Regions from separate parts of the Duganella sp. BJB1802 genome, predicted to be linked through region 3. Evidence: predicted binding sites of a transcription regulator. Region 3 holds the regulator's gene; each other region holds the start of a gene.
What was found. Region 3 encodes LexA, which represses DNA repair genes until DNA is damaged. Its sites were predicted from a motif close to ACTGTATNNNNATACAGT; they were not measured.
Positions count from the first base shown of each region.

Region 1: HUX88_RS12080 (PA0069 family radical SAM protein) is a predicted target of LexA. The motif match lies at 6,233-6,250, and genes of this name have one in related genera.
Region 2: imuA (translesion DNA synthesis-associated protein ImuA) is a predicted target of LexA. The motif match lies at 5,129-5,146, and genes of this name have one in related genera.

Region 1 is NZ_JABWEF010000006.1:199,251-208,866, forward strand. It holds gene HUX88_RS12055 (methyl-accepting chemotaxis protein) at 1-47, shown strand, start outside; gene HUX88_RS12060 (tRNA-uridine aminocarboxypropyltransferase) at 84-752, shown strand; gene HUX88_RS12065 (Hsp70 family protein) at 735-3,605, opposite strand; gene HUX88_RS12070 (Hsp70 family protein) at 3,608-5,461, opposite strand; gene HUX88_RS12075 (DUF2760 domain-containing protein) at 5,458-6,033, opposite strand; gene HUX88_RS12080 (PA0069 family radical SAM protein) at 6,265-7,422, shown strand; gene HUX88_RS12085 (O-methyltransferase) at 7,425-8,090, opposite strand; gene HUX88_RS12090 (TetR family transcriptional regulator) at 8,168-8,794, shown strand; gene HUX88_RS12095 (alpha-galactosidase) at 8,796-9,616, opposite strand, start outside.
Region 2 is NZ_JABWEF010000013.1:206,195-215,810, forward strand. It holds gene HUX88_RS20835 (M61 family metallopeptidase) at 1-794, shown strand, start outside; gene HUX88_RS20840 (sensor domain-containing diguanylate cyclase) at 858-1,784, shown strand; gene HUX88_RS20845 (hypothetical protein) at 1,828-2,175, shown strand; gene HUX88_RS20850 (S9 family peptidase) at 2,188-2,943, opposite strand; gene HUX88_RS20855 (DNA polymerase Y family protein) at 2,975-4,453, opposite strand; gene imuA (translesion DNA synthesis-associated protein ImuA) at 4,383-5,102, opposite strand; gene HUX88_RS20865 (putative Na+/H+ antiporter) at 5,241-6,494, shown strand; gene HUX88_RS20870 (PHB depolymerase family esterase) at 6,498-7,706, opposite strand; gene hrpA (ATP-dependent RNA helicase HrpA) at 7,784-9,616, opposite strand, start outside.
Region 3 is NZ_JABWEF010000013.1:59,221-68,836, reverse strand. It holds gene HUX88_RS20180 (cystathionine gamma-synthase family protein) at 1-472, shown strand, start outside; gene HUX88_RS20175 (hypothetical protein) at 530-1,024, shown strand; gene lexA (transcriptional repressor LexA) at 1,044-1,682, opposite strand; gene rpsF (30S ribosomal protein S6) at 1,922-2,308, shown strand; gene priB (primosomal replication protein N) at 2,327-2,632, shown strand; gene rpsR (30S ribosomal protein S18) at 2,648-2,938, shown strand; gene rplI (50S ribosomal protein L9) at 2,973-3,425, shown strand; gene HUX88_RS20145 (replicative DNA helicase) at 3,548-4,933, shown strand; gene HUX88_RS20140 (DUF47 domain-containing protein) at 4,993-5,619, shown strand; gene HUX88_RS20135 (inorganic phosphate transporter) at 5,648-6,658, shown strand; gene HUX88_RS20130 (hypothetical protein) at 6,686-7,138, opposite strand; gene HUX88_RS20125 (hypothetical protein) at 7,138-7,548, opposite strand; gene HUX88_RS20120 (hypothetical protein) at 7,648-8,034, shown strand; gene HUX88_RS20115 (hypothetical protein) at 8,042-8,203, shown strand; gene HUX88_RS20110 (DUF2306 domain-containing protein) at 8,200-9,045, opposite strand; gene HUX88_RS20105 (sensor histidine kinase) at 9,257-9,616, shown strand, end outside.

The DNA.
Region 1 (9,616 bases), on a different contig from region 3:
AGCCCAAGGCTGTGGCGTCCAGCGAATCCGACTGGGAAGAGTTCTAAGCAGCGCGGCGCGCGCCTTCGGTACAATGGCGGCCTATGACGACCAGTACCGGCGGCGCCGCTGCTCCAGCCACTCCACGACCCGCGCGCGCGCAATGCGCCACGTGCCTGCGCCCGCAGCAGACCTGCATCTGCCGCTGGGTAGCGCGCTTGCCGAACACGGTGGAGGTGCTCATCCTTCAACACCCGATGGAAGTGAACAACGCCAAGGGCAGCGCGCGGCTGCTGCATCTGAGCCTTGCCAATAGCCGTCTGGAAGTGGGGGAGACCTTCGCGCCGGAGCACCTGCAGGCGCTGTTGTCGCCAGAACGCCGCAGCGTGTTGCTGTACCCCGACACCGCCGAGGACAAGTCATTGGGCCTGACGCCCGCGCAGCCGTTCGACGCGGCCTGGCTGGACGAGTCACAGCTCCTGCGCCTGGTGGTGCTGGACGGGACCTGGCGCAAGAGCCGCAAGATGCTGTATCTGAATCCGGCGCTGCAAGGCTTGCCGCGCCTGCCGCTGCGCGACACGCCGCCGTCGCACTACCTGATCCGCAAGGCGCACCTGCCGGACCAGCTCTCCACGCTGGAGGCCACGGTCTATGCGCTGGCCCAGCTGGAAAACGATATAAACAAATTCAATCCGCTGATCGACGCCTTCGACGGTTTCGTCGCTCAGCAGGCAAGCTACGTGGCGCGGCCGCCGTCAGGCGATCAGCTTTAGACCCGGCGGCAGGGCCTCGCCCAGCATGCGTTTTTCGTCCGCCTGGTCGAGCTGCACCACCTCGCGCACCATCGCGCTCCAGCTGGCAGGCGCGCCAACGGCGGCAAGGCGCCGCAGGATTTCCGCCCGCAGCGCTTCGCCGATATCGCGCGAGCGGTCGCCCGTCATGCGCGCCAGATGGGTGGCGGCGTAGCCGGCCGGCTCCACCTTCTTCCAATCCAGCGAGAGGATCACGGCCAGCCATTGCTCGACAATCGTCGACTCCACCACATCATGCGCGCTGCCGTGGAAAGGCTGGCGCGCGCCGACGCGGCTCAGGCCCCACAGGAAGCGCGCCTGCGCCGCTTCGGCCTTGCCGGCATCGGCGGCGCCGTTGCGGGTCTTGTTGGCGGCGGCCTTGCTCGCGGCCTTGGTTGCCGCTTCCAGCCGGCCCAGCATCCACGCGCCGATTTCGGCCTTGTAGCCGCCGGGGATGCGCTCCAGCGACGCGCCCAGGCGCAGCATGTCTTCCTCGGTGCCGTTGACCAGCGTTTGCGGGCGGCGTCCGCGTTCCTGTTCGTCGGCCTGCACGTTGAAGGCGAAATCGTCCAGCACGCGCAGCTGCGCTTCCACACTCAGGCCGCCGGCCACGCGGCGCCACAGCGTCCACCATTCGGCGCAGACCTGGCTGTCCTTGTGATGCTGGACGCCGGTGTCGAACATGGCCCACAGCTGCTCGATGCGCCACTCGTCCAGCGTGTAGCCGAAGCCGGGGCGCAGGCAGTAGCCGCTCAGGTTCAGCCACGCGCGTTCGTGCTCGGACGAGCGGCGGCGGCCTTTGGCGCGCTGCATCAGCGCGTCGAACAGGCGACGCAGCAGCGGCGTGGCCCAGCTTTCGCGGCTGCCCAGCAGGTGTTCGAGCTGCGTGCGCAGTTGTTTGACTTCCTTGATGTCCACTTGCTGCGCGCGGCTGCCGAAGATGCGGTCGATCTTGTCGATGGTGGCATCGAAGCCGGCCGGCATAGGCGCTTCTTTCGGCGCTGCGGTATCGCTGTCTTCTTCGACGGCCACACCGCGCAGCTGGAACTCCAGCAGCCAGCGCTGGCCGCCTTCGATGGCGACGCAATGCACGTCCAGCGTGCCCACCTCGCTCAGCGTGGCGGCCAGTTGCACCGGGATCTCCTTGCGAGCGTCGGCGGCGCTGCTGTCGCGCAGGACAGTGGCGATAGGCGGCAGCTGGATGTATTCGTCGGCTTGCAGCTCGACCAGCTCACCCGCTTGCGGCGGCGCGGCTTCGGAAATCGAGGAGGCCAGATGGAAGCGCACCGGCCGCCCCAGACGCAGCGCGAAGGTGCGGTCGGCCAGCAGGATCTCGCGGCTCTCCACGCTGCCGCGCGGCAGGATGCAGATGGCGCGGCGCGGCTTGTCCTGGCGCGCTTCGTCGTCCAGCAGCAGGAAGTAGCTGCGCGGCGAGCCGCCGCCGATCACCGGCGCTTGCCCTGCCTGGCCCAACGCGTAGGCCACGCCGCCGCGTGCCACCGCCACGTCGGGATTGTCGTTGTGCAGAACGGTCAACGGCTGCCCGCGCCAATTGGCCAGCGTGACCTCAAGCCGCGCGGCCAGCGCGTGCGCGCGGAACACGCCGCCGTTGAGCAGCAACGTGTCGGGAATGGGGATGGCGCGGTCGTCCGCCGCGATGCCCAGCGCCTCGCGCGCGGCCGCCGCATGCTGGTGCAGGAAGCTGGCCAGGTGGCGCGTGATGGCCGCATCGCTGGCATAGGGCAGGCCGAATTCGACGATGGCGCCTCGGCCGCGCTGCGCCGGTTCCTGCGCCGCGTTGAGCGGGAAGAAGCCGTCCACCACCAGCGCCGCGACTTCATCGCGCGTCAGCTCGGCGGAGCGCGAACTGCCGATCAGGCGCGAGCCGGAACCGAGCAAGGTGACGGTGGTGCGCTCCGGCGCGTCGACGGCCAGCAGCAGCTCCTTCGCTGCCCGGCAGCGTTCCGCCAGTTGCGACAGGCGGCTGGCCGACAGGCGCGTCTGCGCGGCGTCGCCGCCAGCCATACGCGCTTCCACCAGATGCGCCAGCGCCAGGTCCATATTGTCGCCACCGAGTATCAGGTGGTTGCCCACGCCGATGCGGCTGATCGTCGGCTCGCCGTCGATCATTTCGACCTTGATCAGACTGAAGTCGGTCGTGCCGCCGCCGACGTCGCAGACCAGCACCAGGCGCGTGTCCGCCAGGTCCGCCGCCAGCGTGGCGCGCTGGCGGAACAGCCAGTCGTAGAAGGCGGCCTGCGGTTCCTCCAGCAAGCGCAGGTCCGGCAGGCCGGCGCTGCGCGCCGCCTCCAGCGTCAACGCCCGCGCACCTTCGTCGAACGATGCGGGGATCGTCAGCACCAGCTGTTGATGTTCCAGTGGATGCGCAGGGAAGCGAGCATTCCACGCCGCCCGCACATGCGCCAGATATGAAGCGCTGGCCGCCACCGGCGACACCTTGGCCACATCGGGCTCCGCGCCCCACGGCAGTATCGGCGCCATGCGGTCCACCTGGGGATGCGACAGCCAGCTCTTGGCGCTGGAGACCAGCCGCCCCGGCACCTGCGCGCCCAGGGTGCGCGCCAGCCGGCCGACCACCACCTGCGGCAGACCTGCGACATCGGCCGAAGGCCAGGGCAGCTGCAGATCGCCGTCCGCCAGCTCACCCTGCGCCGGGTGATAGCGCATCGACGGCAGCAGCGCGCCGGCGCCGACCTCGCCCGGCGCCACCAACTGCTCGATCTCGAACAGGCGAATTTGCGCGCTGTCCGGTTCCGAATAAGCCAGCACCGTGTTGGTGGTGCCGAGATCGATGCTGACGACGTATTGACTCATGCTCAGGCTTGGGCACCCGCGCGCACGTCGAACTCCACCTTCCAGCGCTGGCCGTCGTTGGCCACCGCCTGCAGTTCCAGCGTGCCCGACTCGGTCGCCATCGCATGCAGGCGCACCTGCACCACATCGCTGACCGTGCGGCCTTCGGTCGACAGCGTCGCCTGGATCTCGTTCAACTCGATCAGTTCATCGGCGCTCCAGAAGTCCAGCAGATCGCCGATCTGGTCCTGCCGGCGCACCGACGAACCGAAGAAGCGGAACTGCACCGGCTCGCCGACCACCAGGCCGAACTCCTGGTTCGGCAGCTCGATCTCGCTGCCTTCCTCCATGCCGAACGGCGCCACGCACAGCGCCTGGATAGGCGGCTCCATGCCGGGGATGGCCGGCATCGACGATTCGATCGCCACGTAGTAGGCACGCGCCGTTCCGCCGCGAATACGCACGCCGCTGCCGCGCCGCACGTAGCTGTAGTAGGCCGCACCACGCGCCACCGCCAGGTCCAGGTCCGCGCCGCCCAGCATGCGCGCAGGCTCGGAGCCTTCCATGTACAGCCAGTCGTTGATTGTGCCCATGATGCGCTGCGCCAGCAGCTCCGACTTGAACACGCCGCCGTTGAACAGCACCGCCGTCGGATGCAGGAAGGTCGCGTCGGCGTTCTGCTTGCCGGCGTAGCCTTCCAGTTCGCTGGTCGCGCCGAGCTGGCGCGCCAGGAACGCCGCCAGGTGGCGCGTGATGCCAGCGTCCTGCGCATACGGCAAGCCAAGCTGCGTCAGGCCTGCGCGCGTGCGCGATGCAGGACGCGCCGATGCATCCACCTGCGGGAAGAAGCCGTCGAGGATGAAGGTGGTCACTTCGTCGCGCGTCAGTTCGGTGCGGATCGAACCGCCGATCAGTTTCGAGCCACGGCTCGGCACCACGATAGGCCAGGTGTCCACGCTGGCGTCGGCCAGCAGTTTTTCCTTGGCGCTGCGGCAGCCATAGGTCAGCGCGCGCATCTGCCACGCGTCGAGCTGCGTGCCGTTGGCGGCCAGCTTGCGCGCCACCAGGTGCGCCAGCGCCAGGTCCATATTGTCGCCGCCTAGCAGGATATGGTCGCCCACCGCGATGCGGTGCGGTTCCAGCACGCCGTCGCGTTCCAGCACGGCGATCAGCGAAAAGTCGCTGGTGCCGCCGCCCACGTCCACCACCAGGATGATGTCGCCCGGCTTGACTTCCTTGCGCCAGCGGCCTTCGCTGCCCTGGATCCAGCTGTACAGGGCCGCCTGCGGCTCTTCCAGCAAGGTCAGATTGGTGTAGCCGGCGGCGCGCGCCGCATCGGCCGTCAGCTCGCGCGCGCCGGGATCGAACGACGCGGGAATCGTCACCGTCACCGCCTGCTCGCCGAACGGCGCGTCAGGGTAGGCCTGCTCCCATGCCTTGCGCAGGTGCGTCAGGTAGCGCGTGGACGCCTCCAGCGGCGAGACGCGCGACACTTCTTCCGGCGCGTCGTTCGGCAGCAGCGCGGAGCGGCGGTCGACGCCAGGATGGCTCAACCAGCTCTTGGCGCTGGAGACCAGGCGGATAGGCGTGGTGGCGCCACGGCTGCGCGCCATCTCGCCGGCCACGCTGGTTTGTTCTTCCGGCGACTGCGGCCATGGCAGGCTCAATTCGCCCGGCGCCAGTTCGTCCGCGTGCGGCAGGTAGAGGAAGGACGGCAGCAGCGGCAGCTCTTCCACCGTGCCCGGCGCGGTTAGCTGCGGAATGGCCAGCACACCATGCTGGGTTTTCTCGCCGTCGCTGGCGCCCAGGTCCACATAGGACAGCGCGCTGTGCGTGGTGCCAAGGTCGATGCCGATGGCGTAGCGTGGATCGCTCATAATTCCACCTCCGCCGGCGCCAGGATGGACGCGTCGTGCGCTTCCGCCAGTTTCGGCAGACGCACGTTGGAAGCGCGCCAGCCGCGATGACTCAAGGCGCCGCGGAACGGCGCGCTGCCGACCACGTTGCCGGTCAGGCGCACGGCGCTGGCGTCGAAGCCTTCTTCCAGCACGATGCGGCTGCCTTCGGCCTCGCTGCGCACCGCCTCGATGGTGAAGTGCTCGCGCAGCACCTTGCTGCAGCCTTCATGCACCACGCGCGCGGCGGCGCCGATGTCGGCGTCGGAATAGGCGCTCAGATTCTCTTGGGTGAAGTCGATCAGGCGGGCCTCGCGCTGGAACAGGCTCAGAAGCTGCAAGGCCGCATCCGGCGTGGCCACGCGCAGCGGCGCGGGGGCCGGCGCTGGCTTCGGTGCGGGCGTGGCCACCGGCGCGGCGGCCGGCTGCGGCGCCTCGTCGATGCGCGTCAGGCGCGCTGCGTAGTCGGCGTCGGACAGGGCGCGGAAGAAGGCGCCGATCGCGATCGATATCCGGCTAAAAAAAGACGGCAATGGTTGACTCGAATTGTTCATGTTTGTGTGCTCGTATCGGGTGAGCCGGGGCGCCGCATCGGCGGCATCCTGGCGAGGTGTGGGTGGGGGGCGCTCAAGGCGCGGGGAATTCCATCCCCCGGAAGTCCTGAATGATACCAGCTTGACCACGTTGCCCCCAAGGCAGCAGCCCCGCGCGATTGATATTTCGCTTGATATCGCGATTTCAAGCGCATAGAATACTGTCTATATATACAGTAGTTTGGTGCCGCGATGTCCCACGATGAAAACAATCAAGAGCATGTGATGCTGCCGCCGCCCTCGCTGAAGGCGCAGAAGGGCCGTGGCGCGGTGTCGAACCTGCAGGGTCGCTTCGAGGTCAACGTCCGCGAGGCCTACGACGACGGCTGGGAGCGGGAGGAGGAGGAGGCCGCGCCGTGGAAGACGGTGGTCACGGACGAGCTCTGCAAGTCCATCCTCAGCCGCAACGCCTCGCCGGATTTGCCGTTCAGCGTCTCGCTCAATCCTTATCGGGGTTGCGAGCACGGCTGCATTTACTGCTTCGCGCGGCCCACACACAGTTATCTCGGCCTGTCGCCGGGCATGGATTTCGAGAGCAAGATCTTCGCCAAGGTCAACGCGCCGGAAGTGCTGCGGCGCGAACTGGCCAAGCCGAGCTACGAGCCGTCCTCGATAGCGCTTGGCGTCAACACGGACGCCTACCAGCCCTGCGAGCGCGAGCGCAAGCTCACCCGCCGCGTGCTGGAAGTGCTGCAGGAATGCCAGCACCCGGTCGGCTTGATCACCAAGTCCTCGCTGATTGAGCGCGACATCGACATCCTGTCGGCGATGGCGGCCAAGGAGCAGGCCGGCGTCGCCATCACGCTGACCACGCTGGACTCGGCCATCGCGCGCACGCTGGAGCCGCGCGCGGCCGCACCGGCGCGCCGCCTGCGCACGATACGCACGCTGACCGACGCCGGCATTCCGGTCGCGGTCAGCGTCGCGCCCATCATCCCCTTCGTCACCGAGCCCGACCTGGAGCGCATCCTGGAGGCGGTCAAGGAGGCCGGTGCCGTCAGCGCGCACTACACGGTGCTGCGCCTGCCATGGGAAGTCGCGCCGCTGTTCCACCAGTGGTTGCAGGCGCACTTTCCCGAGCGGGCGCAGCGCGTGATGAACCGCGTGCGTGAAATGCGCGGCGGCAAAGACTACGACAGCACCTTCGGCGCCCGCATGAAAGGCGAGGGCGTGTGGGCCGAGCTGATACGGCAGCGCTTCAAGATCGCCACCGAGCGCCTCGGCCTGACCGGGCGCGGCAGCCGCTTCCACAACATGGACGCGTCACAGTTCTCGCGTCCACTGGTGGTGCCGCCGCTGGGCGCGCGCGCCAAGGCGGCCGCCGATGCGGGGCAGATGGATTTGTTCTGACCTCAGTTCAGTTTGACGGAGAGCTCGACATCCTCCCCGAACGGCAGCGACATATAGCCGGATGCCGGTGAGCGCACCATGGCCACATAGTCCGGGTTCATGTCGGCGTTGTCCGCGATGATGAGCGCGCCCGGCCGCATGCGGCTCCGCACCAGACCAAGGATCTCGGGGTAGAGCGCCTTGGCGCCATCGAGCAGCAGCAGGTCGATCTGGTCCGGCAGATTGGTGGCCAGCGTCTCCAGCGCATCGCCGGCGCGGATATCCACCAGGTCGAGCAGGCCGCCTTCCTCCAGATGGCCGCGTGCCCGCTCCACCTTGGATGGCTCGAACTCGCTGGTGATCAGATGGCCGCCGCCGTTGTCGCGCAGCGCGGCGGCCAGGTACAAGGTCGAGATGCCGAACGACGTGCCGAACTCGACCACGTTGCGGGCATTGCAGCTGCGCGCCAGCATGTACAGCAGTTCGCCGGTCTGGCGCGACACCGGCAGCGGCACGTCCTTCAGCCGATGGTAGAGGTTGATGTATTCCGTCTTGCTGTGCATCAGGCGATCACGCTCGTCCTTCGACAATTCAGCGACAGCCGGGATGGCGGAGATCTGCACCTTGGAGGCTTCGTCAAACAGGCGGTCGAGCAGCGGCGCGACGGGATTGGTGGTCAGGGTTGTCATGGCGATTCCTTTCAAAAGAAGTACGGATATAATATGAAGAATCCTTCACATTTCATATTCGCGTTCCGAGACTTCCCATGGCAGACCCGGCAAAAGCCGCTATCTCCTCGCGCCGCAAGCCCAAACAGGCGCGCTCGGCCGACCTGGTTTCAGCCATCCTCGAAGCGGCTATTCAGGTTTTGGCGAAGGAGGGCGTGCGCCGTTTCACCACCACGCGGGTGGCCGAGCGTGCCGGCGTGAGCGTGGGATCGGTGTACCAGTACTTTCCGAACAAGGCGTCCATCCTGTTCAGGCTGCAGGCGGACGAGTGGCGGCAGACGACCGAGATGCTGATCAACATCCTGCAGGACCTGCGCAAGCCGCCGCTGGAACGGCTGCGCCTGCTGGTCCACGCCTTCCTGCGCTCGGAGTGCGAGGAGGCCGAGATCCGCACCGCGCTCAACGACGCCGCCCCGTTCTACCGCGACACGCCCGAAGCGCATGAGACGCGCGCGGCGGCCGACCGCATCATCGAGCAATTCATGCGCGAAGCCCTGCCCAAGTCGCCGGACAGCGTGCGCGCACTGGCCGGCGACCTCGTGATGACGACCTTCAGTTCAGTCGGCAAACAGTTCTCGGAAACCCCGCGCACGGATGAAGAGATCCACGCCTACTCGGAAGCGCTGGCCGATATGCTGTGCGCCTACCTCGCCAGCCTGAACTAATTCAAGCGCCGTCCAGCACAAAGCCGGCAGCCTGGAAATCCCCCTCCAGCAGGACATCGATGCCACGCCCCATCCAGTAAGCGCCGCTGGCAACTTGCGGAGTCTGTCCTGTCGCGCTGCCGGAAATCGCACGGAGCGAATAGTTCCGCTGCGGATCGAGCCCGCGCAGCTGGATGCGCGGCTGCGGATCGCGCCTGCCGCCGGAGTGCAGGAACGCGAACAGCACGGCCTGCTTGCCATCCTGCGCCACGGACAGCGTGGCCGAGCGCGCCGCTCCGCGCTGCGGCGACACCAGACGGTAGAGGTTCCCCCGCTGCACCGTCGGCCGGATAGCCTTGTATTCCGCGACCAGGCGCTTCGCTTGCGCGAAATCCTCTTCCCGCCAGTGATGCAGGTTGGCGCCGATACCCAGCGCACCCTGCATCGACGACAGGAAACGGTATTCCAGCGACGTGACGCGCTTGTTGAGGTAGTTCGGCGCGTCGGTCACCCAGGCCATCATGATCCCCGGCGCATAGGCGTGGCTGAAGCCGTCCTGGATCAGCAGCCGGTCGAACGGATCGGTATTGTCGGATGTCCAGACCTGGTCGGTCAGCGCCATGATGCCGAGGTCCACGCGGCCGCCGCCGCTGGCGCACGATTCGATCTCCAGCTTCGGGTGGCGCCGGCGCAGTTCGGCCAGCAGCTTGTACAGGTTCTCCACGTAGGCGACATACAGCTTCTGCTGCTCGCCGGGCGCAGCCTCCGGCCAGCCCGGCTCCGACCACGCGCGGTTGTGGTCCCACTTGAGGAAGGCGATGTCATGCTCCGCGAGGAGCTTGT
Region 2 (9,616 bases), 150 kb from region 3:
GCGACCTGCTGGCCGCCACCGCCGCCCGCTACGACAACACCCGCGGCCGCGAATGGCGCGCGGTGCAGGACACCACCAACGACCCGATCGTCAACGCCCGCCGCCCGCAAGGCTGGAACAACTGGCAGCGCGCCGAGGACTACTACTCGGAAGGCGAGTTGATCTGGCTGGACGCCGACACGCTGATCCGCGAGAAATCCGGCGACAAGCGTTCGCTCAACGACTTCGCCCGCAGCTTCTTCGGCGTCGACGACGGCGTCAACGTGGCCAGGCACTACACCTTCGACGACGTGGTCAAGGCGCTCAACGCGGTGCAGCCGTACGACTGGGCCGGCTTCCTGCGCACCCGCCTGGACGGCCACGGCCCCGGCGCGCCGCTGGACGGCCTGGCGCGCGCCGGCTGGAAGCTGGTCTACACCGACAAGCCGACCGACTTCCTGAAAGCCAGGGAAGACCAAAGCAAGTCGGCCAACTTCCAGTACTCGCTGGGCTTCTCGGTGGGATCGGATGGCAAGCTGGAAGGCTTCGTGTGGGAAGGCGTGGGCTTCAAGGCCGGCCTGTCGGGCGGCAGCACGCTGCTGGCCGTCAACGGCCGCGCCTACAAGGCCGAGGTGCTGCGCGCCGCCGTCACGGCCGCCAAGACCGGCAAGGAGCCGATCACCCTGCTGGTCAAGAAGGGCAGCTTGTACCAGACCTATGCGCTCGACTACCACGAAGGCCTGAAGTATCCGCGCCTGGAACGCATCGAGGGCACGCCGGACCGCCTTGATGCAATTCTGCAACCGCTGAAGTAAGATTGTCGTTTCGACGGGGCGCCGGCCGCTTGTGGCGGCGCCCCGCCGGGTTATACTGGTCCCATGCCAGACCGGACCGATCCCCGCCCTCCACCGCGCACCGAGCTAGACCAGCTGCGCGTGTCCGACCGCATTTTCCACGCCCTGCTCGACAACGCCCCCATCCTGATATCGACCAAGGATTTGCAGGGCAATATCACGATGGCCAACCGCCATTTCGACATCCTCGACGGCTACGACCCCGCCAACTTTGTCGGCGCCAACGTGTTCGAGCTGTTCCCGCGCGAGATCGCCGAGCAGCTGTGGCGCAACGACCGCACGGCGGCGCTGGAACAGCGCGCGGTCCAGGAGGAGGAAACGGTCTACCACCGCGACAAGACGCTGCACACCTACATGACCGTGAAGTTCCCGCTGCTCGACGACGACGGCCGGGTCTACGCCACCTGCGCCGTCTCCACCGACATCACGGACACCAAGGCCGCGCAGATCGACAGCGTGACCGACGAGTTGACCGGGCTGAAGAACCGCCGCTACCTCAACATCCGCTTCGGCGAGGAGCAGAAGCGCGCCCGCCGCGACCAGCGCCTGCTGACGCTGTTGCTGATCGATGTCGACCGCTTCAAGGAATACAACGACAGCTACGGCCACCCGCAGGGCGACCAGGTGTTGAAGGCGGTGGCCGACGCCATGCGCCGCGCGCTCAACCGTCCGGGCGATTTGTGCTTCCGCATCGGCGGCGACGAGTTCGCCTGTCTGTTCGCCAGCAACAGCGCCGACGACAGCGTGGCGCTGGCCGAGCGCATCCGCGCCGACGTGGCGGCGCGCCGCATTCCGCACCAGGGCAACGCGCCGAGCGGCCATGTGACCTTGTCGCTGGGCCTGGCCTTCGTCGTGCCGGACGCGGCGCCGAGCCAGGACGAGGTCTACGAACAGGCCGACCAGGCCCTGTACCGGGCCAAACATCTGGGGCGCGACACCGTCTCGCGCTAGTCTGGCGCCTTGGCGTTTGCCGATTTTGGTGTATCCTGATGGCATGAACAAAGACACCGACATCCAACTCAGCGGCCCCTTCAAGGCCTCCGACGGCTCCGGCCGTGCCCACGACGCCAAGGCGATCCGTATCTTCGACGAAGGTTACGGCGCGATCGACGTGTATGTGGACTTTTCCGGTTCGATCAGCGGCCTGCACAAGGACAAATCGCTGATCGACGCCGTGGTCGCGCAACTACGCACCGTCGGCTACAAGGGCCCGGCCCTGACCGCCGGCGATTCCGTGCTCCAGGAAAGCAAGCTGCTGGTGCTGGAAGCGCCGGACGAATTCAACACCTTCGCCGCCGGCAAGGGCTGGAAAGACCTGGCCGAGGAATTCGGCGACGAATAAACGCCGCCGGCGTCAGATGTAGCGGTCGCTCCAGGCCGCGATCAGGTTGGCCACGTAGACGGCGTCGTCGCGGTCGGTCAGCAGGTGGTCCGCGCTGTCGAGCGAGATGAAGCTTTTCGGATGCTTGGCGGCGGTGAAAATCTCCATCGCGTTGCCGATGTCGACCGTATCGTCGCCCGGCGCGTGCATCACCAGCAAGGCCCGCTTCAGGGCCGCGATCTTCACCTTCAAATTATGCCCGCCCGCATCCTCGACAAACTGTTGCCGGATGCGGAAAGGCCTGCCCGCCAGTTGCACCTGCGCCTCGCCCTCGGCGGCGATCTGATCGAGGTGCTGGCTGAACAAACCCGTCACGCGCACCGGATGGCTGGGCGCGGCCAGCGTCACCACCGCCTTGGCCTCCGGCACATCCCCGGCCACCGCCAGCACCGCCGACCCGCCCAGGCTGTGGCCGATCAGCAGGCTGGGCGCCTTGTGGCTGGCGCGCAGGTAGGCGGCGGCGGCCAGCAGGTCCGCCAGATTCGAGGAAAAATTGGTGTTGGCGAACTCGCCCTCGCTGGCGCCCAGGCCGGTGAAGTCGAAGCGCAGCACGGCGAAGCCATGCTCGGTGAGCGCCTGCGCGATGCGGCTGGCGGCAATCGCGTCCTTGCCGCAGGTGAAGCAGTGGGCGAACAAGGCGTATGCGCGGATGGCGCCGTCCGGCGCGTCCAGCCGCGCGGCCAGCTTCTGGCCGTCGGCGCCGTGGAATTCCTGTCGATGTGATCGCATGCGCTGTCCCGTGGTTGATGGCAGACGCTATTTAACCAAACAAACCGTGCAGATACCAGCGCGCCGACTGCCCGCCCTCGTGGCCGGTGCGCTCGCGGTACAGCCAGTAGTGGGCGTGGTCCTCGCCCTCGGCCATGAAGTAGTCGCGGGTTTGCATCGCGCCCCACCAGCCGGCCTCGATGCGCTCGCCGGTCGACATGATCTTCAGCGGCGAGCCGTAGTAGGGCCGGTGGTCGCGCATCAGCAAAGGGATGGGCTTGGCCAGCAGCCACGCGGGACGCGGCAGGCTGGGCATGTCCGGTGGCAGCTGGGCGCGGGCGTCGGCGGGACGGATTTTTTCCTGCACGCTGACCCAGGCATTGGCCTGCTCGGGGCGGTAGTCGGCGCGCGGGGCCGCCTGCAGCACGTTCTCCGGCCCCAGCCGCGCGGTCAGCAGTTCCAGCAGGCGCTGCCAGTCCTCCTTGCTGCCGCCCGGCTCGGGGAACAGCGAGTCGCTCGGCGGCGCCATCGGCCGCACCTGCGGCGCCTCCAGGCACAGGCCGATCACCGGAGCGTCCAGCACCTGCTTGGCCAGGCGTTCCTTGAGCAGCCGCACCAGGTGCTCGTCGCGCCAGGTCGGCTCGGCCAGCACGATGTCGATCACGGTCGGCGGGCCGGCCACCTTGCCGCGCTCATGCTCCAGCAGCAGGCGGATGCGCTCGACCGCGAACTGGCGCGCGCTGAGCCAGCCGGTCAGCTGTTGCAACAGGCGGCGCGCGCCGAACAGCAGCGCCTCGGCGTTTTCCACGCGGTCGAATAATTCGAGCTTGGCGCGGAAGCTGGCCGGCGCCTCCAGCCATTGGTGCATCTCGGCGCGCTCGCCGTGGGCGTCGTCCAGCATGTCGATCAAAGCCCGGCCGCAGCGGCGCTGCAAGCCGGGACGCGGTAGGCGGCGCATCTCGCCCAGCGTCAAGCACCCGATGCCTTCCAACCAGCTCAAGTAGGGCCGAGCCGGAGGCAGCAGGCTGCCGGGCAAGCGGTCCATGCGCCGCACTAACGCGTCCATCGTCAAGGCCCGCCCGGCGTTGCTGCGGGCCAGCAGCCAGGCGCCGCGCGCGGTGGGCGCGCAGCTGAGCCAGGCCGTGAAACCAAGCGCCTCCATGCTGGCGGCCACCAGCCGGCACAGCGCGCGGATGCCGCCGAACAGGCGCAGGCTGGCGCCGATGTCGAGCAGCAGCGTGCCCTCCTCCGCCTGCGCCAGCTGCGGCGTGAACTGCAGCAGCGCCATCGCCACCGCGTGTTGCGCGTCCGCCTCCAGCTGCGGCGCGCGCTGCTGGAACTGCGATTGCGGCGCCAGCATCAGCGCGCCGCCGCGCCGCATGCCGGCCTCGACGCCGGCCTGCCGCGCCAGCGCCGACATGGCCACCACCCGCTCCTGCTCCAGCACCACGGTGCAGCGGTCAGCCGACCAGCGCGGGCAGAATACTTCGAGCGGGAGCCGTGGCAGGTGTAGTCCGATCCAGAGGCGCATGACGTTGTAAGAGCGATGGGGTTAAGGGCAAGAACAAGGGCGTGTCGCGCTGCGGTCCTCGTCGCTTGACGAAGCCGATGTTGACGCCGCCCGGCGCCGTGTGCAACGACAGCCGCAGCGGCGCCGGCGAGGCATCCTGCGCGGCGGCCAGCGGGCGCAGCATGCAGAACAGCGTGTCCCCGCTTTGCGCCGCCAGGTGCAGGCGGCGCAGCGTTTCGCCGCGCGCGTGGTTTTGCCACAGCAGCAGCGCGCCGCAGCAGCCGCTGCGCAGCACTTGTTCGGCCGCCCATAAAGCGTCGCCGCTCTTGGCGCCGCTGCGTATCCACACCAGTTGCGACGGCTCCAGCCCCAGCGCGGCCAGCGCCAGCGCCTGCGGCGCGTGCGGCGGCTGCAGCAGCACGATGGGCCGCTTGCCCAGTCCCAGCAACGCCGGCCGCAGCAGCCGCAGCTCGCCGATGCCGTGCTGCTGCACCAGCAGGTCGACCAGCACGCCCAGCGGCCAGCCGCCGCCCGGCAGCTGGGCCGACAAGGCGGCAAAGCCGGTGTCGGCGCAGCGGGTGGCGCTGTGCGCCAGTTGCGACGCCAGCCATAACGATGGGTGGACGGCTTCGGGCGCCAGTGTGGCGGAAGAGGTGGCGGATCGGCTCATGGTGTGGATGGGATTCTACCGCAAATACTGTACAAATACACAGTACTATTTGCGGCCGTTTTTGGCAAGGCCGATCTCTGTATCGTGCGCCCCATGCTGTACCATGTGGTTCAGGCAACCTAACAATAAGGACATCCTTTGCAAACCATTCAACTGGTCGGCGCCATCCTGTTCGGACTGGCGCTGCTGCACACCTTCGCGGCCAAATCCTTTGAAATCCTGTCGCACCGCCACCCGCGCCACGCGGGCCTGTTCCACCTGCTGGGCGAGGTGGAGGTGGTGTTCGGCTTCTGGGCCTTCATCCTGATCGCCGCCATCGCGCTGCTGAGCGGCGGCGAGTCGGCCATCCATTACGCCGAGTCGCGCCAGTACACCGAGCCACTGTTCGTGTTCACCGTAATGGTGGTGGCCGCGTCGCGGCCGGTGCTGGACATCATGGAGCGCCTGCTGCTGGTGCTGGCCAAGCTGCTGCCGATGCGCGTCGAACTGGCGCTGGTGTGGTTCGGACTGGCGCTGGTGCCGCTGACCGGCTCGCTGATCACGGAGCCGGCCGCGATGACGCTGGCCGCGCTGATGCTGGCGCCGCTGGTGTTCCGCGACGGCATGCCAGAATGGCTGAAGTACGGCGCGCTGGGCGTGTTGTTCGTCAACGTCTCGATCGGCGGCACGCTGACCGCCTACGCCGCGCCGCCGGTGTTGATGGTGGCTGGCACCTGGCAATGGGACAGCGCCTTCATGGCCACGCATTTCGGCTGGAAGGCGGCCATCGCGGTGATGATCAACGCGACCGCGATCACGTTCATCCTGCGCAAGCATCTGCGGGCGCCGGCCGCGCCGTCGGCCGAAGTCGCTGCGGCGCCGGCGGTGCCGCTGGCGGTCACCGCCATCCACCTGGCCTTCCTGGCGGCGGTGGTGCTGCTGGGCCATCATCCGGTGCTGTTCCTCGGCATCTTCATGCTGTTCCTGGGCTTCACGCAGGCTTACCAGCGCTACCAGAATCCGCTGATCATCAAGGAGGGCTTGCTGGTGGGCTTCTTCCTGGCCGGGCTGGTGGTGTTGGGCGGCATGCAGCAATGGTGGTTACAGCCCATCGTCGAGAGCCTGCCGCCGGTGGCGCTGTTCTTCAGCGCGCTCGGCCTGACGGCGATCACCGACAACGCGGCGCTGACCTATCTCGGTTCGCTGATCCAGGGAATTTCGGCGCAATCGCAATACATGCTGGTGGCCGGCGCGGTGGCCGGCGGCGGGCTGACGGTGATCGCCAACGCGCCCAATCCGGCCGGCGTGTCGCTGCTGCGGCGCGGCTTCCAGGATGAATCGATAGGCGCTATCGGCCTGCTGGCCGGCGCGCTGGCGCCGACGACTGTGGCTGCGCTGGCGTTTCTGCTGTAGCGCCTACACGCGCCGGTGGCGTGAGAAAAATTCCAGCATCATTTTGCTGGCGTCCGGGCCGGCCTTGGCGTTGAAGGCGAGTGCCGGGTCGCCGCCGCTCCAGGCGTGCTCCAGGTCGGCGATCCGGGCGACGCGCAGCAGCAGTTTTCTCCCTTCGTAGAAATCGTGCAGCTGGTGGGCATTGTGGCGGCCGCCGCGCCCTTGTGGCTTGTGGGTGATCTTCGGCGCCTCGGACAGGCGGTTCAGCAGCCGGCTTTGGCGCGTCAGCTGGAGCTGGTTGATCGGACGTACCACCTGGTCGCCCTCGCCCTGGATCAGGATCGCAGGCATGCCGGGGAATTGGGGATGGCGCATCAGCACTTCGTGCGCGGCGCTGTCCATCCGCGTGGCGGCGCCGTGCTGCATCACGCCCAGCGCGCCGATGGTGTTGTGCCCCGCGCCAAAGACCGGCCCCGAATGCAGCCCAACGGCGGCGAACAGTTGCGGGTGGTTCAGCGCGACGATGTTGGCCATGCCGGCACCGGCCGAGATGCCGGCGATGTAAACGCGCGAGCGGTCGATGGCGTATTGCGTCATCACCTTGCCGATCATGCCTACGATGGTGGGGACGTCGCCGCCGCCCTCCTGCGTGGCGCGGTCGTACCACTTCCAGCAGCGCTGCGCCTGCACGCTGACCAGCTGCTGCGGATAGAGCACGGCGTAGCCCATCTGCTCGGCCCACTGGTTCATGCGCGTGCCTTGTGCGAATTGGGTCGCGGTCTGGTGGCAGCCGTGCAGCATCACCAGCAGGGGCAGGCCTTTGCGTTGCGTGTCTTCAGGCGGATTGTTTGGCAGGTAGAGCCAATAGCTCATGCGGCGCGTCGGCGTGGCGTAGTGCGATGCCAGCCACTTGCCCGGCGACGGCGGGACGTGCGCGGCGGCGGGTGGAACGGTGCTGCGGCGGAGCGCCGGGCCGGACGCGGCGGGCGAAACGGTGCTGCGGCGGCCCGTGGCGCCCGGTGCAGCGGACGTGGCGGCGCGCACGCGCGGCGCGGCCGGCTTGGCCGCCGGCTTGGCGGGTTTGGCCACCTTGGCGGCGGGCTTGCGTTTTCGTTTGGGCTTGGCGGCTGCGGGGGCGGCGAACAGCGCCGTCACGATCTTGCTGACGGAGCGGCTTTGACGCGTCCCAGAGCGGACCAGGCCGCGCAACAAACTGCTGGCGGATCTCTTCATCGCGGTGTTCTCCTGTTGCGATAAAGTCTACTTGAAACCCGTTCCAGCCTGCGTGCGCCAGCGCGCATAGCAGACGCTTAGCGCTGCATCGACTCCCACACTTTTTGCAGCCGCTTAGCCGATACCGGCATCGGCGTGCGAAGCTCCTGCGCGAACAGGGACACGCGCAATTCCTCCAGCATCCAGCGGAATTCCACCATCTTCGGATCGGTGTTCTTGCCGGCCGATTTATCCTTGTTGGCGCGCTGGTACAGCATCGCGGCCTGCTGCCATTCGGCCATCAGCTTGGCGTCGCGCGCCGGGTCGCCGCGCAACTTCTCAATACGCACATTCATCGCCTTCAGGTAGCGCGGGAAGTGCGACAGCTGGCTGTACTCGTTCTCCGACAGGAAGCGCTTGTTGACCAATCCCTGCAACTGCGATTGCATGTCGGCCGCCGCCTGCGCGGGCAGCCCTTGCAGGCGCTTGGGCAGGCCGTGGAACTCGGTCAGCACTTGCGACAGCAGGCGCGCGATCTCGTTCACCAGCAGCACCAGGCGCGATTTGCCTTCGTCCTTGCGCTTGGCGAAACTGGCCGCGTCGATCGGCAACGGATCCTGCAGGCAGGCGATGTCCAGGGCCTTGTTGATGATCTGTTCGCGCAGCTCTTCCTGCGTGCCCATGCTCATGAACTGCATGCCCATCTGCTGCAGGCCGGGGATGCTCTTTTCGATGAACTTGATCTGGTCCTTCATCTGCAACGCGAACAGGCGGCGCAGGCCGATGCGGTGCGTGCGCGCCGCCACGGTCGGATCGTCGAACACTTCCAGGTCGCAGTGCGTGCCTTTGTCCACCAACGCCGGGAAGCCGATCAGCGTCAGCTTGCCTTGCGCGATTTCCAGCAGCTCCGGCAACTCGCCGAAGGTCCACGAGGTCAGGCCGGTCAGCGTGATGCCGCTGGTGGCCGTCGGCGTTGCGGCAGCTGCCGCTGGCGCGCCCTTGCCTTGCGCCGCAGTTGGCGCACCGGCTTTCGCCGACGCGGACGGCACCGCGCTGCCGCTCGTTCCCAGCGCGCGCATGCTCACGCCCTGCCCGCCCGACGACTCGGCCATCTTCTGGAAGCTCTCGCGCGCCTGCGTGCCGAATTCCGCCTGCAATGTGGCCAGGTTGCGGCCCATCTCCAACTGGCGTCCGTGCTCGTCGATCACCTTGAAGTTCATGAAGTGGTGGGCCGGCAGCGTCTCCGGCTTGAAGTCGCTGGTCAGCACCGAGATCGTGATCTGCGCGCGGATGTCGGCGATGATCGCGTCGATCAAATCGCCCCGCCCGAACACGCCCGCTTCGTGCACACGCTCGCAGAACTTGGCGGCGTAGTCCGGCAGTGGCACGCAATGGCGGCGCAGCTTCTGCGGCAGGGATTTGAGCAGCAGGTGCACCTTCTCCTTCAACATGCCCGGCACAAGCCACTCGCAACGCTCGCGCGGCAGCTGGTTCAGGGCGTACAGCGGCACGGCCATGGTCACGCCATCGCGCACGCTGCCAGGTTCGAAGTGATAGGTCAGCTGCATCTCCAGCCCCGTCACCGACATCATCTTCGGGAACAGGTCCGTGGTCACGCCGGCCGCTTCGTGGCGCATCAATTCGTCGCGGTTCAGGTACAGCAGCTTGGGCTCGGCGGCCGTCGCATCCTTGTGCCACTTCTCGAAGCCGGCGCCGTTGACCACGTCGGCCGGTATCAGCTTGTCGTAGAAGGCGGCGATCAGTTCATCGTCCACCAGCACGTCGAGGCGGCGAGACTTGTGCTCAAGGTTTTCGATTTCCTTGATCAGCTTATGGTTGTGCGCGAAGAACGGCGCGCGCGTTTCGTAGTCGCCGCCGACTAGCGCGTCGCGGATGAAGATCTCGCGCGCCTCCACCGGGTTGAACAAGCC
Region 3 (9,616 bases):
GCGCGACTTCGGCGCCTCGCTGGCGCCGGAAGCGGCGCACCACATCGCCGTCGGCGCCGAGACGCTGGCGCTGCGCATGGAACGCACCAGCGCCAATGCGATGGCCTTGGCGCGCCTGCTGGAAAGCGACGAGCGCGTGGCCGCCGTCTACTATCCCGGCCTGGCCTCGCACCCGCAGCACGCGATCTCCGCCGAGCTGTTCCGCAGCTTCGGCTCCCTGTTGAGCTTTGAACTGAAGGATGGCATCGACTGCTTCGATTTCCTCAACCGCCTGAAGCTGGCGATTCCGGCCTCCAACCTGGGCGACACGCGCACGCTGATCATCCCGGTGGCGCACACGATTTTCTACGAGATGGGCGCCGAGCGCCGCGCCTCGATGGGCATCGCCGAGTCGCTGATACGGGTGTCGGTCGGCATCGAGGATACCGACGATCTGCTGGACGATTTCACCTGCGCACTGGAAGCTTGCTGAGCGCAGCCTCGAGTTGTGATAATCTAAGTTTTCAATTTTGCTAAGCGCGGAGGCGATATGAGAGCAGCATGGGTTCTGGCATTGACCGTGCTGTCGAGTAGCGCCTTCGCCGGCGACCAGGCCCGCCGCCAGGCGCGGCAAGCCGAAATCGAGTACTACACCAGCCACTACGACGGCGCCGACATTGCGCTGGCCCGTTTCAACTGCAAACCTCCCAACATCCCGATGCGTCCGGCCACGGCCGGCGGACCGGCGCTGACGCAAGCGCTGGCCGCCTGGCACGACTGCTACGATCAATTCCTGGCCAATTACAACGCCGCGCTCCCGGTCGGCAAGAGCATCCCCGCCGACGTGGCCGACCTGATGACGGACGACGAGCTGGGCGCCGCGCAGACGCTGATGAGTCAGGTGTTCGTGCAGGTGGCGGACGAGGCCAAGCGCCAGGCCGACGCCGTCACCCTGGCGCAGAGCGCGTTGGAAGGCCGTCAAGGCGACCTGGCCCTGAGCGCGCGCGACCTGTCGCATCAGCCGGAGACCGCCGGCAAGCGCTAGCCCGTCGGCGAGGCGAGGCTTAGTGCCAGCTGCGCATCAGGCCGACCGCCAGGCCTTCCAGCGCGAACTCGTCCGCTTCGGGATCGACCTTGATGATCTTGAAGTCCGGGTTTTCCGGCAGCAGCTCGACGGTGGAGCCGGTCTTGCGATAGCGCTTGACCGTGACATCGTTGCCGATGCGGGCGACGACGATCTGGCCGTTCTTGGCGCTGTCCACCTTCTTGACCGCCAGCAGGTCGCCGTCCATGATGCCGGCGTCGCGCATCGACTCGCCGCGCACCTTCAGCAGGTAGTCCGGCTTGGAGGAGAACATGGCCGGATCGACGCTGTAGCTGGTCTCCAGGTTTTCCTGCGCGAGGATGGGCGAGCCGGCGGCCACGCGGCCGATCAGCGGCAACGACATCATCAGCGACACCGGCACCTTGGGCGTGGCCGGCTCGGCGTGCACGCCCAGCAGGCGGATGCCGCGCGAGGTGCCGGCGGCGATCTCGATCGCGCCCTTGCGCGCCAGCGCCTGCAGATGCTCCTCGGCCGCGTTGGCGGACTTGAAGCCCAGTTCATTGGCGATCTCGGCACGGGTCGGCGGGAAGCCGGTGTTCTCGATGGCATCCTTGATCAGATTGAGAATTTGTTCCTGTCTTGCGGTGAGCTTGATCATAGAGTGCTTTGGGCCTGTGTATATAGACAGTCTGTATTTTTGTACAGTGTGAAGCGAAAAGCAAGGGAATTTGTTGCTTAGCACGAAATAATTTCATGGAGCCCCTCCGGGCGCGGCGGATTGTTGCCGGACAGTGCTGGTTTTTTGGATAAAAAGCTGATATAGTCGCGGGCTTACCTCTTCCCACACCTGTCTTGACGCCAGGGTGGGCTATATTCACAGTCCTTAAGGGAGTTTGCATGCGTCACTATGAAATAGTATTTATCGTCCACCCGGACCAGAGCGAGCAAGTGCCCGCCATGATCGAGCGTTACAAAACCACCGTAACGACCCGCGGCGGCGCCGTGCACCGTGTTGAAGATTGGGGCCGTCGTCAGATGGCTTACTCGATCCAGAAACTGGCTAAAGCACACTACATCTGCCTGAACATCGAATGCGACAACGAGACCCTGGTCGAGCTGGAAACCGCCTTCAAATTCAATGATGCCGTGCTGCGTCACCTGACTGTCAAGATGAAGAAGGCGGAAACCGCTCCTTCGCCGATGATGAAGTCGGTACAACGTGAAGATGCAGCGAAATCGCATCGCACCGAAGCTCCAGCAGCCGCTGCTGCTCCTGCGGCCTAATTGTTATCGGGAACCGAGCTGAATCAGCTCCAGTTGATTGCCTTGATCGCCGAACGGGACGCCTTGCGCTACACCCCGGCCGGCATGCCGATCGTGAACGCTGTACTCCAGCACCGGTCGCAGCAGGTCGAGGCAGGCATCGCCCGATTGAGCGAGTTTGAAATTTCCGCGGTTGCCGCGGGCGAGATTTCAGGCCGCTTCAGTCAGGCGCCACTGGCAGGCATGTATCAGTTCACCGGTTTCCTGAACAAGAAGAATCGCAATAGCAAAAGCCTGGTGTTTCACATCATTGATTTTAGTGCTGTCCCAGACAGCTCAATTTAGATACAGGAGCCTAAAATGGCATTCGGTAAAAAGTTCGACAAAAACAAGCTCAAGCTGAAAGAAAAGCGCAAGCAACAAAACCCACTGTTCAAGCGTAAGAAGTTCTGCCGCTTCACCGCAGCAAACGTTGAACAAGTTGACTACAAAGACGTCGACACCCTGAAAGACTTCGTCCAGGAAAACGGCAAAATCATGCCAGCACGTCTGACCGGTACCAAGGCGCACTACCAGCGTCAAGTTGACACCGCAATCAAGCGCGCTCGCTACCTCGCGCTGCTGCCTTACACCGATCTGCACCACGCTTAATTGCGTCGTCTAGATAAGATCCTGGAGAAGAACTATGCAAATCATTCTGTTAGAAAAAGTCGTCAACCTGGGCAACCTGGGTGAAGTCGTTAAAGTCAAAGACGGTTACGCACGTAACTTCCTGATTCCGCAAAAAATGGCCCGCCGCGCTACCGCGTCCGCCGTTGCTGAATTCGAAGTCAAGCGCGCCGAACTGGAAAAAGCCGCTGCCGAGAAACTGGCTGCCGCTCAAGCCCAAGGCGAGAAACTGAACGGCATGACCGTGAACGTTTCGCAAAAAGCTGGCGTCGACGGCCGTCTGTTCGGCTCCGTCACCAACTTCGACATCGCTGAAGCCCTGTCGAAAGCTGGTTTCGCTGTTGAAAAAGCTGCCGTGCGTATGCCTACCGGTCCTCTGAAGACCGTTGGCGAGCACCCAGTCAGCGTCGCTCTGCACACCGACGTGGTGGTGGAAGTGACCGTTGCTGTCGTGGGCGAAGCTGCCTAATACTTTTTCAGGCGGAAACGTCTGATCAGTGTTGCAACACCTTTGAAAAAGCCGGGCTTGCCCGGCTTTTTTCTCGTCATAAATTTGTAATACGGCTCAAGCAAGCAGGTATAATTCGCGCCATGAACGCCCCCTCCGATCCGCAAGTCGATTCACTCCGCGTCCCGCCGCATTCCATCGAAGCAGAACAGTCCGTCATCGGCGGCCTGCTGCGCGATAATGCGGCGTTCGACCGCATTGCGGACATGATGCACCCCGAAGACTTCTACCGCTACGACCACCGCATCATCTACGAGCAGGTCGTCAAGATGATCAACGCGTCCAAGCCGGCCGACGTCATCACGGTGTTCGAGACCCTGACCCAGCTGGGCAAGGCGGAGGACGTGGGCGGCCTGGCCTACCTGAACGCGATGGCGCAAAACACGCCATCTGCCGCCAACATCCGCCGTTACGCCGAGATCGTGCGCGATCGCTCCATCCTGCGCCAGCTCATCACCGTCGCCGACGAGATCTCCGGCCAGGCCTTCACGCCGCAGGGCAAGGAAGTCAAGCAGATGCTCGACGAGGCCGAGTCCAAGATCTTCGCCATCGCCGAGCAGGGCGCGCGCGGCGCGGCTGGCTGGATCCCGGTGCAGCCGCTGCTGACCCAGGTGGTCGAGCGCATCGACGAGCTGTACTCGCGCGAGTCCGGCTCCGAGATCACCGGCGTGCCGACCGGCTGGATCGACCTCGACCGCATGACCTCCGGCCTGCAGCCGGGCGACATGGTGGTGGTGGCCGGCCGTCCGTCGATGGGCAAGACCGCGTTCTCGATGAACATCGCCGAGAACGTCGCGGTGGAGGAGGGCCTGCCGGTGGCCGTGTTCTCGATGGAGATGGGCGGCGTGCAGCTGGCCATGCGTATGCTGGGCTCGGTCGGCCAGCTGGATCAGCACCGCCTGCGCACCGGCAAGCTGAACGACGAGGATTGGCCGCGCCTGACGCACGCCATCCAGAAAATGAACGACGCCCAGGTCTACATCGACGAGACCCCGGCGCTGAACCCGATCGAGATGCGCGCCCGCGCGCGCCGCCTGTCGCGCCAGTGCGGCAAGCTGGGCCTGATCGTGGTCGACTACCTGCAGCTGATGCAGGGCTCCACGCCGGGCGACAACCGCGCCTCGGAGATCTCCGAGATTTCCCGATCGCTGAAAGGCCTGGCCAAGGAGCTGCAGTGCCCAGTGATCGCGCTGTCGCAGCTGAACCGCTCGCTGGAGCAACGCCCCAACAAACGTCCCGTCATGTCCGACCTGCGCGAATCCGGCGCTATCGAGCAGGACGCGGACGTGATCATCTTCCTGTATCGCGACGAGGTCTACAACCCGGACTCGCCCGATAAGGGAACGGCCGAGATCATCATCGGTAAGCAGCGTAACGGCCCGATCGGCTCGGTGCGCCTGACCTGGATCGGCCAGTACACCAAGTTTGGCAACTACGTCGGTAACCTGGCGCTGTACCAGGGCGACTAATCTTTACGCCGTCCCTACCCGGGCGGCGATCTGCAGTAATTAATGGAACGGAGAATAAAATGTTTGGACGTTTGATGCCCACCGAGGGCAAATTTTTTGACCTGTTTAACCAACACGCCGATCTGTGCGTCAAAGGTGCAAAAGAAATGCTGGGCCTGATGTCCAATTTCGACGATCTGGAAAATCGCGTGCACGCGATCGAGAGCATCGAAAAGCAGGCCGACAAGATCACCTACGCCACCGTCGACCTGCTGCACAAGACCTTCATCACGCCGATCGACCGCGACGACATCCACAAGCTGATCACCCGCATGGACGACATCCTCGACCTGCTGGAAGACGCGGCCCAGACCGTTTCGCTGTACGACCTGCACTCGGTCACGCCGGAAGCCAAGCGCCTGGCCGAGCTGGTGCTGGCCTGCACCGAGAAGGTCCGCGACGCCGTGGCCCTGCTGCACAACATGGACAACTCGCGCCAGATCGTCGCCATCTGCGAAGAGATCGACCGCCTGGAATCGGACGCCGACCACGTGATGCGCGCCGCCATGTCCAAGCTGTTCCGCGACGAGCCGGACGTGCGCAACCTGATCAAGATGAAGGCCATCTACGAGATCCTGGAAACCGTGACCGACCGTTGCGAAGATGTGGCCAACATCATCGAAGGCATCATCGTCGAAAACGCGTAACGCATAACTACAAAAAGAAACGTCCAATATGCATACCCTACAAATCAGCATCTACGTGCTGGGCGTCCTGATCGCCCTGGCGCTGGTGTTTGACTTCATGAACGGCTTCCACGACGCCGCCAACGCGATCGCGACCGTGGTGTCGACCGGCGTGCTCAAGCCGCAGACGGCGGTGGCCATGGCCGCGCTGTTCAACTTCACCGCCATCTTCGTGGTCGGCCTGCACGTGGCGTCCACGGTGGGCAAGGGCACCATCGATCCCGGCATCGTCGACCAGTACGTGATCTTCGGTGCGCTGGTCGGCGCCATCGCGTGGAACCTGTTCACCTGGTACTACGGCATCCCCTCGTCGTCCTCGCACGCGCTGATCGGCGGCCTGGTCGGCGCCGCGGTGGCCAAGTCCGGCACCGGCGCGCTGGTCGGCGGCGGCCTGCTCAAGACGGTGCAGTGGATCATCCTGTCGCCGCTGATGGGCTTTGTGTTCGGCTCCATCATCATGCTGATCGTGTCGTGGATCTTCGTGCGCTCGACGCCGCGCCGGGTCGACAAATGGTTCCGCCGTTTGCAGCTGGTGTCGGCCGCGTCGTACAGCCTGGGCCACGGCGGCAACGACGCGCAAAAGACCATCGGCATCATCTGGATGCTGCTGATCGCGGTAGGCCAGGTGCCGGCCGGCGACGCCTCGCCGCCGCTGTGGGTGGTGATCTCGTGCTACACGGCGATCTCGTTCGGCACGCTGTTCGGCGGCTGGCGCATCGTCAAGACCATGGGCCAGAAGATCACCAAGCTCAAACCGGTGGGCGGCTTCTGCGCCGAGACCGGCGGCGCGCTGACCTTGCTGATCGCCTCGCACTTCGGCGTGCCGGTCTCGACCACGCACACCATCACCGGTGCGATCGTCGGCGTCGGCTCGGCGCAGAAGATGTCGGCGGTGCGCTGGGGCGTGGCGGGCAACATCGTGTGGGCCTGGGTGTTCACCATCCCGGCCTCGGCCTTCGTCGCCGCGCTGGCCTGGTGGGTCGGTCACCACATCATGTAAAAACCAAGGGAGCTGCGGCTCCCTTTTTTAATTGCTGTTTGCCGGGCGAATGCGAAGTTCGTCGCCGATACGCTGGATATCCAAATCAATATCCGTTCTGTCGTAAGCGATTTCCGACGGGATTTTCACCGCCTGCGAATCGCCGTTCTTGAATGCCTTGGTTTTATGGTGGCGCAAACGCCAAAGATTGCTTTCGCATCGAGGCATCGGCACGGGATAGTGCTCCATCGGTGGAAGCCCCAGGTTTTCATAGGCTTTGCGCATGATGTCTTGCTGTGCTGCCTCCGGTAGGTCAGGGGGCAATACGACGACGGTCTTTTTGCCCCCTTTTTTACTCTTCACGACGTAGGTATAGTCGTCTTCCGGTTTTCTCTGGAAATAACGATCTCGGATAAAAGTGGCCGTGATGCCGACAATTACTGAGGCCGTCATTCCGATGCCTATCAATGTAAGGCCTTCTCTAAGTGATTCCCAGTTCATTATTTGCCTCCTCGAATGAAGTCTGCTAAGACGGCACATATCCAAAGTATAAAACCAATCAAGAGCGACGTTCGCACGCCATCCAGCTTCGGAAAGTAGGGACTGCCGTGGTTGATGCTGAGATAAAGGCTCGTGGCCCAAGCAGCCAGACCAAGCCAGAGAAGGATGTTGATGCGCTGAGCCCAATGTTCGGCGGCTGTATCAATCAATCCGAAGTTCGCGGCCGGCGAAGACTGTTCTTTCGCCAATAACTTCGCGCGCGTAAGTGGGAGCAGCATTCCAAGGGCCGTGCCGCCGACAGTTGGGCCGATAAATGCGACGGCATCAGGATTGCCAGAACTGGCTCTCAGTAAAAACTCCAGCACTGCCATCAGCCACGGAAACAGCCACGTTAGAATTCTGAGTTCCATATCGCCCCGCCGAAGTGAAGGGGTAATTTATGCCCCTTTACGTGACGGCGAGTTGATCTGGATTGCGTTAGAATCGCAAATCCTCTTGATGGGCGTGACATGCAGAAAATCGATTTTGCGCAGTTGATGTTGTTGGCGCGGACCTCTGCCGATGTGGCCGTGCCGTGCAGTTGCAATACCGTTTCGCTGACGGCGTGGCAGCGCTTGCCGGCCACGTTGGAGCTCGACCGCTTCGAGGAGGTCGGCACGCTGATGGACGATCCATACGACGAGCCGACCTTCGCCGAATATCATCCGCACGGCACGCGCTACGAGAGCGACGACGCACCCATTTCGCCGCGCCACTATCCATGCAACCTGAGCCAGGTCGCGCGCTGCCTGAACTGCGGCCGCCACTACCTGCGCTACAACGAGGCGGGCGGTTACTTCACCGAGCTGCGCATCCGCGCACTGCAGCCTCAGCTACTGGTCGACGCCGCCCTGTAGGCCCAGCATGCGCGCCGCCATCGCGCGCGCCAGCACGGACGGCTCGGGCGCGGCGACCGGCAAGTCCGTGAACGCCTCGTCGATCGCCAAGTTCGCCAGACCGTGCGCCAGGCTCCATCCGGTCAGCGCCAGTTCCGGTCCGCGCGCCGCGTCGATCCAGATGGCCTAGCCATGGACATGCGGCAGCCACATCGCCATGCTGGCGCCGAAAATGCCCACGCCCATCGCCAGCGTCAGCAGCGCCAGGCCGGCCGCCACGGCCAGCTTGCGGCGGGCGCCGCCGGCGTCGCGGGCGCGCAGGTAGAGTTCCAGCAGCGCCAGCGGCAGCAGCGATTCGCCGAACACCAGCACGTTGAGCGCCGGCCCGGTGAAGGTCTTGGGATCGAAGCCCACCGGGCCGCCGTTGACCAGTATCCAGAACAGCAGTCCCACACGGAAGAACCAGCTGCCGCTGACCACCAGGAACAGCCGCAGCGCCCAGCGCCGGTGCACATCCAGCCGGCGCGCCATCGCATGACGCACGGCGACGAAGGCGCATAGCATGATCAGCACGCCGTTCAGCGTGGTGCCCCAATGCTGGGTCATGTCGCCGGCCGCGTTGCGGGTCCAGATCATGTAGATGCCGGCGAGGGCGGTGACGACCGCCACCGCCACGTAGACGCGGCCGCTCCAGCGGTGCAACGCGGGGTGGCGGGCGCGCAGCGCCGGAATCAGCTGCAGCGGTCCGGCCAGCGTGACGAAGGCGGCGATCGCCAGGTGCGCGGCCAGCGCCGCGTTGCCCGCGCGGTCGCCGGGAACGTAGCCGACCGGCAGCACCTTGTTCCAGCGCAGCCAGTCGCCCGCCGCGACCGCGCCGCCGTAGAATGACACGATATACGCCACGAAGATCGTCTGGCCCGCGACCATCACCGCGAACCAGAGCGCGGCGGCGGCCTTCAGCGCTTGGCCGGCGCGCACGCGCATCGAAGGCGCGCGGGGCAGGGCGCCGTTCATCAACAAGGTATCGGACATCGGACTCCTCCATGGTTGTGGGACGCCGCACGCCGGCGCCGCATCGGGAATATGGCCGCGCACCCCGCCGCGCGCCAGCCCGATCCGACGAACGACGGCATTTTCGGGCCGAAGCACGGCCGGCGCCGACGAACGGCGGCAGCGCCGCGCGGCTGAAAATTAGCCGCCATCGCGCCACGATTTCCGGCAAATCCGTGGCTATAATCGCTGCATGTCTACTACTTTGACCGCCGCGCCGCCGCGCGGTTTCGCCTTGCTGCTGGGCTGGCGGCGCCTGCGCTTCACGCTGTGCGCCTCCTTCGTGATCGGCTTCCCGATGGCCCTCGGCTGGCATTCGGGCTTCCTGTCGCTGATGGTGCGCGCCGTGACGCTGGGCCTGTTGGCGATGCTGATGTTCGGCTTGTTCGAGCAATGGCCGCGCCGCCTGCCGTCGTGGCTGGCCCGCTGGGCCCTGCAGGTGATGGGCGTGGCGGTCGTCATGCCGGCCGCCGTGTGCGCGATCTATGTGTGGTCGACCGCGCCCGGCGCGCCCGCGTTCTGGCAGGACTCCGAACGCCTGAGCGGCTTCTGG